Regions from separate parts of the Brachybacterium sp. AG952 genome, predicted to be linked through region 1. Evidence: predicted binding sites of a transcription regulator. Region 1 holds the regulator's gene; each other region holds the start of a gene.
The links. The regulator LexA, encoded in region 1, represses DNA repair genes until DNA is damaged. The targets are predictions, from matches to a motif close to TCGAACANNTGTTCGA.
Positions count from the first base shown of each region.

Region 2: a site for LexA is predicted at 2,726-2,741, ahead of DEU31_RS12540 (HNH endonuclease signature motif containing protein). Genes of this name have one in related genera too.
Region 3: a site for LexA is predicted at 1,808-1,823, ahead of DEU31_RS04550 (HNH endonuclease signature motif containing protein). Genes of this name have one in related genera too.

Region 1 is NZ_SNXV01000002.1:24,041-28,032, reverse strand. Features, by position in the region: gene DEU31_RS05585 (ATP-dependent DNA helicase) at 1-1,238, shown strand, start outside; gene lexA (transcriptional repressor LexA) at 1,278-1,973, opposite strand; gene DEU31_RS05575 (LysM peptidoglycan-binding domain-containing protein) at 2,144-2,539, shown strand; gene nrdR (transcriptional regulator NrdR) at 2,568-3,056, shown strand; gene DEU31_RS05565 (AAA family ATPase) at 3,244-3,992, opposite strand, start outside.
Region 2 is NZ_SNXV01000005.1:24,423-28,414, reverse strand. Features, by position in the region: gene DEU31_RS12555 (TatD family hydrolase) at 1-452, shown strand, start outside; gene rsmA (16S rRNA (adenine(1518)-N(6)/adenine(1519)-N(6))-dimethyltransferase RsmA) at 449-1,426, shown strand; gene DEU31_RS12545 (4-(cytidine 5'-diphospho)-2-C-methyl-D-erythritol kinase) at 1,423-2,349, shown strand; gene DEU31_RS12540 (HNH endonuclease signature motif containing protein) at 2,752-3,992, shown strand, end outside.
Region 3 is NZ_SNXV01000001.1:1,024,786-1,028,777, forward strand. Features, by position in the region: gene DEU31_RS04540 (3-oxoacyl-ACP reductase) at 1-347, shown strand, start outside; gene DEU31_RS04545 (MaoC/PaaZ C-terminal domain-containing protein) at 344-1,420, shown strand; gene DEU31_RS04550 (HNH endonuclease signature motif containing protein) at 1,834-3,573, shown strand; gene DEU31_RS04555 (nucleoside hydrolase) at 3,593-3,992, opposite strand, start outside.

The DNA.
Region 1 (3,992 bases):
CCCGGGTCACCAGCGCCGTCACCGAGGTCCTCAACCCCGGCATGCTGCGCGGCGCGGTGCGGGACCTGCGCGGCCTCGGCGTCGCGGCGACCGCTCTGGACGATGCGGGGGAGGAGCTGCGTGCCGCGCTCGAGCTCGCCCCCGACGGCCGCGTGCTCGGAGACCTGCCCGATCAGCTCGCCGATGCCGTCGGCCACGTCCGCGTCGAGGCGCGCACCGCCCACTCGGACGCGAAGGACGCCGGCGACGACTCCTCCGCCGGGGCGCGCAAGACGGTGCGGGCGAACCTGCAGGAGATCATCGACGTGTGCGAGCGCCTGAGCGACCCGGGCGAGGACGACGTCGTCTCCGTCTCCCGCGGGCAGGCGACCGGTCGGGCCTCGCTGCAGGTCGCGCCGCTGAGCGTGGCCGCGGCGATGCGCGGTGCGATCCTCGAGGACCGCACCGCGGTGCTGACCTCCGCGACGCTCGCCCTCGGCGGCCGCTTCGAGGCGGCCGCCGGGGAGGTGGGCCTCGCCCGCCGCGGACGGGTCGCCGAGGACGAGATCCCCGCCGCCGAGGACTCCGGGGCCTGGGCGGGCATCGACGTGGGCAGCCCCTTCGACTACCGCCGCCAGGGCATCCTCTACACCGCCCGCCACCTCCCGCAGCCGGGCCGCGACGGCCCCTCCCCGGCGATGCTGGACCACCTCACCGAGCTGGTGGAGGCCTCGCGCGGGGGAGCGCTGTGCCTGTTCTCCTCGCGCCGCGGCGCGGAGATCGCCGCCGAGCACGTCCGTGCACGGCTGGACCTGACCGTCGCGGTGCAGGGCGAGGACTCCATGGCGAACCTCGTGCGCACCTTCCGGGAGGACGAGGACGCGAGCCTGTTCGGCACGCTCACGCTGTGGCAGGGCGTGGACGTCTCCGGCCGCTCGCTGCGCCTGGTCACCATCGACCGGATCCCGTTCCCCCGCCCGGACGACCCGCTGATGTCGGCCCGGCAGGAGCGGATCGCCCAGCACGGCGGCAACGGCTTCATGGCCGTCGCCGGCCAGCACGCCGCGCTGCTGCTGGCCCAGGGGGCGGGGCGGCTGATCCGGCGCGAGACGGATCGCGGGATGGTCGCCGTGCTCGATCCGCGGCTGTCGACCGCGCGGTACGGCTCGTTCCTGCGCGAGTCGATGCCGCCGCTGTGGCCGACGGCCGACCCCGAGGTCGCCCTCGGCGCGCTCCGGAGGCTCGCCGCGGATTCCTGAGGCACGCCGCGGGCTCCTGAGGCTCGCGAGCCCGGGGGCTCAGACCGAGCGCAGCACCGCGACGACCTTGCCGAGGATCTCGGCGTGGTCGCCGAGGATCGGGGCGAAGGCCGGGTTGTGAGGCATCAGCCACACGTGGTCGTCGCGCTGCACGAAGGTCTTCACCGTCGCCTCGCCGTCGATCATCGCCGCGACGATCTCGCCCTTCTCCGCGGTGCTCTGCGAGCGGACCACCACCCAGTCCCCGTCGCAGATCGCGGCGTCGATCATCGAGTCGCCGACCACCTGCAGCAGGAAGAGGTCCCCGCCGCCGACCAGGCGCTCGGGAAGGGTGAAGACGTCCTCCACCTGCTCCTCGGCGGTGATCGGGATGCCGGCGGCGATCCGTCCCACCAGCGGGACGTTCACCGAGCTGCCGCCGGGCTCGATCTCGACGGGCGGGGCGGGGGCGTCGTCGACCTCCGGCATCACGACCTCCATCGCGCGCGGACGTTTGGGGTCGCGGCGCAGGAAGCCCTTGCGCTCGAGGGTCTGCAGCTGGTGGGCGACGGAGGACGAGGAGGTCAGGCCCACGGCATCGCCGATCTCGCGCATCGACGGCGGGTAGCCGCGCGCGGCGACGGCCTCGTTGATCGTCTCCAGCACGAGGCGCTGGCGACGCGTCAGGCCGGCCGTGCGCTCGTCGGCCGGCGCCTCGCCGCGGGCCCGGGTCGGCTTGGGGGTGCTCGGCGTCATCGTGCGGCCTCCTGGCGTCGTCTGTCGGACCCATCGGGTTCCGTTGTCCTCGTTGCCCAGCGTAGGGCGGCGCGCGGCGGATGCCAAACATGTGTTCGATGTTCCTCTTGCGTGTCGCGAGCACCGCGGGCTACAGTCGCACAGAGATTCGATCGAACAGGAGTTCGGAGATGCGTACCCATACCGCCACGGTCCTTCCCTTCCCGCGGCAGGACGAGCAGGCCTGCGAGGCCGTCGCTCGACCGCGTGTTCGACTCGAGCCGACCCGCCGCGGCCGGCGCCTCCTCACGGGCGTCGCCTTCCTGCTCGGCCTCGCGGTCGCCGCGATCGCCCTCCTCGCGCTCGACCTCCCCGCCGCCCTCGCCGGCACCGAGTCCGCCCAGCCCGCCGTGATCACGGTCGAGGCGGGCGACACCCTCTGGGACTACGCCGCCGAGCACGCCCCCGAGGGGATGGACGAGGCCGAGTTCGTCGACGAGGTCCGCAGCCTCAACCATCTGCCCACGGGCCGGATCACCGCCGGTCAGCAGCTCGAGCTGCCCGTGCTGGAGGATGCCTCGCGCTGAGCGGGGGGCGTGCCGGTACCCTGAGCGGATGCACTGTCCGTTCTGCCGCCACCCCGATTCGCGCGTCGTCGATTCGCGCACGTCCGACGACGGCGCGACGATCCGGCGCCGCCGCCAGTGCCCAAGCTGCTCGCGACGCTTCTCCACCTCGGAGACCGCCTCGCTGTCGGTCCTCAAGCGGTCCGGGGTGAGCGAGCCCTTCAGCCGGGCGAAGGTCATCTCCGGCGTCCGCAAGGCCTGCCAGGGCCGTCCGGTCAGTGACGACCAGCTCGCCCTGCTCGCCCAGCGGGTGGAGGAGACCATCCGGCTCAGCGGGCAGGCGGAGATCGACGCCCATCAGGTGGGCCTGTCGATCCTGCAGCCGCTCCAGGAGCTGGACCTCGTGGCCTACCTGCGCTTCGCGAGCGTCTACCAGGACTTCGACTCCCTCGACGACTTCGAGGCCGCGATCGCGCGGCTGCGCGCCGAGGGCTTCCAGGTGCAGGGGGCGACCTCCGGGGGCGGCGCGACGGGCTGAGCGCCGCCCGCCGTCTGCACGGATCCGGAGAGATTCCTGGACATGGTGCAGGAGGGGGTCGGACTGTGTTTAAGATATTCCTCGTGCACCGACGAGGTGCACACCAGATCGGCGGTCGTGGAGGGGAAGCCACGGCCGCCGATCGCCGTCCCTGGGGCCCTGAGGTCCCGGGGCGTCGGCGGAGGGTTCAGCCCGCCATGCCGGCCGGGAGCTCCCGGGAGTGGACCACCCCGAGATGCTGCGTGCAGCGCGACATCGCGACGTAGAGGTCGCCCGCGCCGTGCGCGTCGATCAGCTCCGCCGGCTCCACGATCACCACGATGTCGAACTCAAGGCCCTTCGCGTCCTGCGCCGTCATCACAGCGACCTCGTCGTCGACACCGGCCGAGCCGATGCCGACCGTCGGCACGGACTCGAGGGAGTCGATCGCGGCGGCGAGATCGCGGAGGCGGTCGGCCGCGGCGATGACGGCGATCCGTCCCGCGAGGCGATCGTGCACGCGGCGCACCGCCTCGGCGCTGCGCGCGGTGAGCTCGGCGGGGGAGACCTGCTCGAGCAGCGGGTCCTCCTCGCCGTCCCGGACCGAGCTGACCTCGGTGACCGGCAGCGAGTGGGCCTGGGCCATCGCGACCGCGCGGTCCATGATCCGGCGCGGGGTGCGGTAGTTGACGGTCAGGTGCTCCACCTGGAGCCGGTCCTGGATGTAGGGGGACAGCGCCGCGGTCCAGGAATCGGTGCCGCCGGCGGAGGAGGTCTGCGCGACGTCGCCCACCACGGTGAAGGACTTGGTGGGGGCGCGGCGCATGAGCGCCCGCCAGCTCATCGGGGAGTGCTCCTGCGCCTCGTCGACCACGACATGGCCGTAGGTCCAGGAGCGCTCGGAGGAGGCGCGCTCGGCGAGGGTGCGGCCGTCGCGGATCTGCCCGACCTGATCGG
Region 2 (3,992 bases), on a different contig from region 1:
CCTTCCGCGCCCACATCGCGCTCGCCAAGGAGCTCGACCTCCCGCTCCAGATCCACGACCGCGACGCGCACCGCGACGTGCTCGAGATCCTCGAGGCCGACGGCGCCCCCGAGCGGACCGTCTTCCACTGCTTCTCCGGCGACGCGGAGTTCGCGCGCCGGTGCGCGGACCGCGGCTGGTACCTCTCCTTCGCCGGCACCGTCACCTTCAAGAACGCGACGGACCTCCGCGCCGCGCTCGCCGAGGTCGGCCTCGGACAGGTCATGGTCGAGACCGACGCGCCCTTCCTCACCCCCGTGCCCTATCGCGGCCGGCCGAACTCCTCCTACCTGATCCCGCTGACCATGGCGACGATCGCGGAGACCACCGGTGTCTCCCTCGAGAAGGCCTGCCGCGCGGTGCGGGCGACCACCCAGGACGTGTACGGCTGGCCCGAGGCGGCCGCGGCATGAGCACGGGGGAGCAGGGGCGCGGGGGCGAGCAGGACGGCGCCGGCCTGCTGCTGACCCACCGCGACATCCGCGAGCTCGCCGAGGCCGCGGGGATCCGCCCGTCGAAGCAGCGCGGTCAGAACTTCGTGATGGACCCGAACACGGTGCGCACCATCGTCGGACGTGCCGGCGTCGAGCCCGGTCAGGCAGTGCTCGAGGTGGGGCCGGGTCTGGGCTCCCTCACCCTCGGCCTGCTCGAGGCGCAGGCGGACGTCGTCGCGGTCGAGCTCGACCGCGGCCTCGCCGAGCTGCTGCCCCTGACCCTGCGCGCCCGCGGCGTCGAGGAGGAGCGCTTCCGCCTCGTCCACGCCGACGCCCTCCAGGTCACCGAGCTGCCCGGGCTGCCCCGCGCGGGGGAGCCGACGATGCTGGTCGCGAACTTGCCCTACAACGTCGCCACCCCCATCCTGCTGACCATGCTGGAGCGCTTCGACTCGCTCCGCTCGGCGCTGGTCATGGTCCAGTCCGAGGTCGTCGACCGCCTCACCGCCGGGCCCGGCTCCCGCACCTACGGCGGTCCGAGCGTGAAGGCCGCCTGGTACGGCCGGGCCGTCCACGCCGGACGGATCTCGCGCCAGATCTTCTGGCCCGTCCCCAACGTCGACTCCGCACTCGTTCAGCTGGTCCGTCACGAGCAGCCGCTCGGCTCCGCGGCGGAGCGGGAGCAGGTCTTCGCCGTGATCGATGCGGCCTTCGCCCAGCGCCGCAAGACCCTGCGCGCCGCGCTCGCCGGCTGGGCGGGCACCGCGGCACGCGCCGAGGAGATCCTCCGCGCCGCCGGGATCGACCCGTCGGCTCGAGGAGAGACCCTCGAGGTCGAGCAGTTCCGCGCCATCGCGCACGCCGCGGTGGAGCAGGCCGAGGGCGAGGTCGGGACGGATGGTCCGACAGGGGGCCCCGCGCCCGAGGACGACGCGACGGGAGCCGAGGGGTGAGCGGCGCCCTCGAACGGGTGGTCGTGCGCGCCCCAGGCAAGATCAACCTGTCCCTGCACGTCGGCGGCGTGGACGGCCGCGGCTACCACGCGCTCGCGACGGTGTTCCAGGCGGTCGACCTCTACGAGACAGTCACAGCGTCCCGCGCCGACGAGATGAGCCTCGAGATCACCTCCGAGGTGCCGGGGGAGGTGCCGCTGGACGGCACCAACCTCGCCCTGCGCGCCGCCGAGCTGCTGCGCACCGAGTGCGGGGTGCGGGAGGCGGCGGCGCTCCACGTCCGCAAGCAGGTCCCCGTCGCCGGCGGCATGGCGGGCGGCTCGGCCGATGCGGCGGCGGTGCTCGTGGCGCTGGACCGGCTGTGGGGGCTGGGCCTCGGCGCCGAGGCGCTGCGCACGCTCGGGGCACGGCTCGGCGCCGACGTGCCCTTCTCGATGCTCGGCCACACCGCGCTCGGCCGCGGCAATGGTGCGGACCTCACCACGGTGCTCACCCACGGCGAGTGGACCTGGCTGCTCGCCGTCCCCGGCGGGCACCTCTCCACCCCGGAGGTCTTCCGGCGCTTCGACGAGCTCGTGCTCGCGGGCGGCCGGGTGCCGCCGGAGCGACCCGAGATCGACGAGCGACAGCTCCAGGCGCTCAGCGGCGGCAACCTCGAACTGCTCGCCGACACCCTCCACAACGATCTCCAGGCCGCGGCGTTCGCCCTGCATCCCCGGCTCGAGGAGGTCGTCGAGGCCGCCGAGCGGCTCGGCGCGATCGGGGCGATCGTCAGCGGCTCCGGGCCGACGGTCGCCGCGCTGGTCGAGGACGAGGCTGCCGCGCGCACCATCGCGGCAGGCCTGACGGAGGGCGGGCTGGTGGAGTCCTGCCTGATCGCGCGGGGCTCGGCGCCCGGCGCGAGCGTGCTCGAGGAGAGCTGAGCGGGGCTGCGGCCCGCCCCTCCGGGCGCGGCCCCGTCCCGGTGCGGCTTGGACGGTTCCTCCACGAAGCGGAGTCATCCACAGCGTCGTGTCGAGGGTTCCTCCCCACGTATTGGTTTTCCACAGTGCGCTGTCCGCAATTCGGTGCGGAAGACCGTGGACGGCAGCCGAGTTATCCACAGGAATCGACGCCGCTTGACATTCCCCCTCGGATCCAGACGCGCAGTCGAGGGCCTGAGATGGGTGTGTCTCTGCAGTTCGGCGGGCGGGTGCTGGTGCCGCTGCCTGCTGCGACCGTCGACCTGTCCTCCCCACGTCCGGGTTGTCCACACAGCGAAGTTCCTGGTCGGTAGCTGCATTGTGGGTCTTCTCTTCCTCGAATGGCCGTGCGAAAATTGAGGCATGTCGAAGGAATCCTCGAACGAGCGCGAGATCCCCGAAGGTGCCGCCGGCGCCTCCGGCGGTCACGGCCGCCCGTCCGGGGAACATGGTCGCCCGTCCGGGGAGCACTTCCGCCCGTCCGGGGATCCGGCCGGCGAGCTCCCTCCTCGTGCGGACCGCCCGATCCAGGTCGACGCCGAGCAGCTGACCATCGGCGAGCTCGACCTCCTCGCCGCCCGCGAGGTCCTCGCCGAGCTCGGTGCGCGGGGCTCCGCGCCCCTGGACTCGCTGGACATCGACGGGACGATGACGCTCCTCGAGACCATCGTCGGCCTGGAAGGAGCGCTCGAGTCGCTGCGCGCGCGGACAGCGGTGCACCTCGAGGACGCGGTGAAGGCGGACTGCCTCCGACGGGAGGAGAGCCCCAGGCAGGCCGCGCTGGTGGCCCGCGCCGAAGCGTCGCGGGCGCTGAAGTCCTCCCGCGCGGTCGCAGGGCGCACGCTGGCGACCTCCCGCCGGCTCGTCCGCAGCATGCCCGGGATGATCTCGGCGCTCTCCTCCGCGCGCATGCTCCCGCAGTCCGCCCACAAGGTCGGCTCGGTCCTGGGCCCGGCGACCCCGGAGCAGCGTCGACAGGTCGATGCGATCCTCACCTCCCGGCTCGCCGAGCTCGAAGGGTGCGGGCCGCAGCAGTGGGGCGACGAGGCGGCGAGGATCCTCCACGCCCTCGACCCTGCCGGTGCCGCCGCGCGCCACCAGGCCGCGAAGCGGGAGCGGCACGTGACGGTGCGGCGCACCGACCACGGGATGGCGCGGATCACCGCCCTCGTCCCCGGCATCGACGGCGCTCGGATCCGCAAGGGACTCGACGTCGCGGCCGAGAGCGCCCGCGCCCAGGGGGACCGGCGCGGGCACCAGCAGATCATGGCCGACCTCTTCGCCGACGCGCTGATCGGCCGCGGCGACGGCATCGACCCCACGACGCTCGATGTCGGGATCGTCATCACCGACCGCTCCCTCCTCGCCCCCGCGCACGCCGACGCCGCCCTGGTCGAAGGATTCGGGTCCGTGCCCTACGACCATGTGCGCGAGGAGATGCTCCGCGCAGCCCAGTCCGAGGAGGACACCGACCTCGCGCTCACGATCCGTCAGCTCTACGCCGATCTCGACCACGGCAATCTGGTCGCGGTGGAGTCACGATCGCGGGCGTTCCCCGCAGCGCTGACCAGGTTCCTCACCCTCGCCCACCAGACCTGCCGCGG
Region 3 (3,992 bases), on a different contig from region 1:
CGCGCGTCGTCTCGCTCGCCTCCACCAGCGGCATCGCCGGCAACCGCGGCCAGACCAACTACGCCGCGTCCAAGGCGGGTGTGATGGCCTTCGTCGACGCGCTCTCGGGACGTCTCGCCCCGCTCGGCGGCACCGCGAACGCGGTCGCGCCCGGCTTCATCGAGACCGAGATGACCGCGAAGATCCCGCCGCTGACGCGCGAGGTCGCGCGGCGCGTGAACTCGCTGCAGCAGGGCGGGCTGCCCGTCGACGTGGCCGAGGCGATCGCCTTCCTCGCGAGCGACGAGGCCGGGGGCGTGCAGGGCGAGACCCTGCGGGTGTGCGGCCAGAACATGGTGGGCAAGTGAGGGCGGGGCAGGGCGCCGCGGCGCACGCCGGGGGCGCGCCGGAGCAGGTCAAGGACCTCTCCGACGTCCCCTCGTTCCCCGCGATCTACGCCGCCGCGCTCGACCCCCGCTCCCGCCTCGGCGGGAAGCGCGGGAAGGGTGGAAAGGGCGGCGCGGGCGGCGGCGCGGAGACGCTGCCGAACATCGCCTACCGGGTGAGGAAGGTGCGGATCGACGCCGAGCGCGCCCGCGACTTCGACCACCTGATGCGCGGTCCCGCGACGGACCTGGTCCACCCCGGGGTGCTGCACGTGCTCGCCTTCCCCGTCTCGCTCGCGCTCATGGCCCGGCGCGACTTCCCCTTCCCGCTGCTGGGCCTCGTGCACCTGCGCAACCAGGTGCTCCAGCACCGCCCCGTGAAGGTGGGGGACCTCGTGGACGTCGAGTGCCGGGTGCGGGACCTGCGCCCGCACCGCAAGGGCCGCACCTTCGAGGCGGTCTCGACGATCCTCGGCGAGGACGGCGAGATCATCGCCACCGACGTCTCCACCTATCTCGTCAAGGGCGGGAAGCCGTCCGCGGCGGAGCCCTCGGGCACGGCGCCGTCCAGCGCCGCGTCTGCCGGTGCCGTGCCCTCGAGTGTCGCGTCGTCGGCCGAGAGCGCCGGGGCGACGGGTGCGAACGCCTCGACGTCGGTCGGCGGGCGGTCGCGGCGCGACTTCGAACCGCCGCAGCCGACGGGCCGCTGGGTGCTCGGCGCGGACACCGGACGGCGCTACGGCGCGGTCTCCGGCGACGTGAACCCGATCCACCTCTCGGCCGTCACCGCGAAGGCCTTCGGCTTCCCCTCGGCGATCGCGCACGGGATGTACACCGCTTCGCGCGCCTTCACCGAGGCGAGGGTGGACCTGTCGAAGCCGCTGCGCTGGGACGTCACCTTCGACGCCCCGGTCACGCTGCCCGGCTCCGTGCTCGTAGCCTTCGAGGACGATCCGTCGGTCGGGACCGCACGGTGCGTGGGCTGGAAGCCCGCCCGCGGGGAGAAGGGGCCGCGGCGCTGCTTCGAGGTCGAGGTGACGACGCTCGGGCGGTAGACGGGGCGGGGTCGGGGCGGTCTCGACGGTGTCCTCGCCGCTCATCGCGCGAGCGGTGGGCAGGGCGGGGGTGAGCCCCTGGGGGACCGGTGACCTCGGCCTCGGGGTCTGCAGCGGCGGTGGTCGACGGGATGCTACCGTCGATCACCGCCGCTCGCGCTGTCGGTGTTCCTGCTGATTCTTCGAGCGGGGATCGGTCGAGAGCGCGAACAGGAGTCACGCGACGTTCGAAACGATGTGGGGTCGGCGACGCCCGTTCCCTCCGGCCGATCGCGGCGACCGGACCCATGGCCGTGAGGTGCGTGAGCGTCACGTCTCCTCCACACAGGATGGTTTTCCACAATTCCGGACTACTGATCAGTAGTGATGGCGCAGCTCTTCCGTTCATCGAACAGACCTGCGAAAATACAGGCATGTCATTCGATTCGTGCGGTGGGGCCGTGGAGCCTCCGGAGTCCGACGGGGAGTCCCGTCGGCCCGGTGGCGCGCCGAGCCTCGCCGCGGGGGTCGAGGAGCTCGTCGTCGACGGCATCGACGTCATCCAGGCCAAGGCGGCGCTCGCACGGCTCGGGGAGCGAGGATCGGCCGATCTCGAGGCGCTCGACGCGCAGCGGACGATCGCCCTGCTGACGGAGCTGCGGAAGCTCTCCGGCGCGGTGGCGGCGATCGAGGCGCGTGCCCTCGTCCGTCTCGAGTCGGCGGTCGCGGACGACAGCCTCGAGCGCGGGGAGACGCCCCGGCAGGCGCAGAGGGTCGCGCGTGCGGAGGCTGCAGCCGCGCTGAAGAAGTCCACGTCGGCCGCGGGGCAGAGCATGTCCTCGTGCAGGCGGCTGGTCCGTTCGATGCCGCGCGTGCTCCGGGCTCTCGCCCAGGGGCGGGCGATGCCCGCCGCAGGTCACCAGGTGGGGCGGGCGATGGGGCCGGCGACGCCTGAACAGCGGGAGCAGGTGGACCGGATCCTCGGCGCGCATCTCGCGGATCTCGAGGACTGCGGACCGGGGGAATGGGGCGACGAGGCCGCGCGGATCCTCCACGCGCTGGACCCCGAGGGTGCGGCCGCGCGTCACCGCGTGGCGCGACGGGAGCGCAGCGTCACCGTGCGCCGCGGACGGCACGGCATGGCGACTCTGACCGCGCATCTGCCCGGCCTCGACGCCGCGCGGATCCGCAAGACGCTGTCGGTGGCCGCCGAGCGGTCGCGGGCCGACGGCGACCGGCGCGGTCACCAGCAGATCATGGCCGATCTCCTCGCCGACACCGTCCTCGGCCGCGGCGAGGGAGGCGAGCTCCCTGTGGTCGACATCGGCGTGATCATCACCGACCGCTCCCTGCTCGCGCCCGGCCATGCCGACGCCGCGACCGTGGAAGGACTCGGCGCGGTCCCGTACGAGCACATCCGCGAGGAGATGCTGCGCGCGCTCGAGCACCCGGATCCCGAGGTCGTCCTCGCGCTGCGGAAGCTCCTCCAGGACGCGGAGGACGGGCAGCTCGTCGCAGTGGAGTCCCGATCACGGGCGTTCCCGGCCGGCCTCGGCCGCCTCCTCCGCTACGCGCACCAGACCTGCCGCGCTCCGCACTGCGATGCGAGCATTCGGCAGATCGACCACATCGTCCCCTGGTCGCAGGGCGGGCCGACGAGCCTCGACAACGGCAACGGGCTCTGCGCCGCCGACAACCAGAAGGAGGCGGCGGCCGCGACAGCTCGGGTGATCACCGACGAGGACGGCACACGACGCACGGTCGAATGGACGACCCGCTATGGACAGACCGCCCGACGGCGCGGCGTGAACTTCGACCCCGTCGGCACGGCGCTGCGGAAGGCGGGAAAGGCACCGGCTGTCCCGGACGTCGGCGAGGGAGGCCCCGCGGAGCCCGACCATGACGTGCTCACCCCGGTGCACCGGCTCTTCGCGCTGCCGGAGCTCCGTGCAGTGGAGGAGGACGGCGAGGTGCAGGCTGCCGAGGTGCACCCCGAGGACGCGCGGCCTCTCGGCGAAGGGCCCGCTCCCGACGCAGGGCCCACGACGTCGCGACCACGGGGTACAGAGCGGCCGCATCCTCCCGCAGGAAGAAGAGCGGCCCGGGTGGACTACCTCGTGGTCCTGCCGCCCACTGGCTCACGCGCACGGCCACCGGAGCAGGACGCGGCCTGAGGCCGAGCCGTCGGCACCCTCAGCCCAGACCGGCCTCGAGCGTTCCCAGCAGGTGCTCGACGAACTCGGCGGGCCGGACCTCGTCGAGCAGCTCCACCGTCGGCCCTCGACCCCACCGCCCCAGCTCGTCACCGACGGTCTGGCCACGGGTCAGCGTCCCCGCCAGCTCGACGTCCACGGGGAGCGGCCGGGTGCTCGCGAACTCCCCGGTCAGGGCGTGCGCGGTGACCAGCGGATCGTGTACGTGCGCGGTCCAGCCGAAGCCGTCGGCCTGGTGGAACTCGAAGTAGAAGCGCACCGCTTCGGCGAGGATCCGCGCGACCGGATGCGCTGAGCGCGCGGCGAGGGCCTCGAGCCGCTCGAGCTCCGCACCGGTGAAGACGATCTGCTCGGTCGCCTGCAGCGCGCCCAGCACCGGC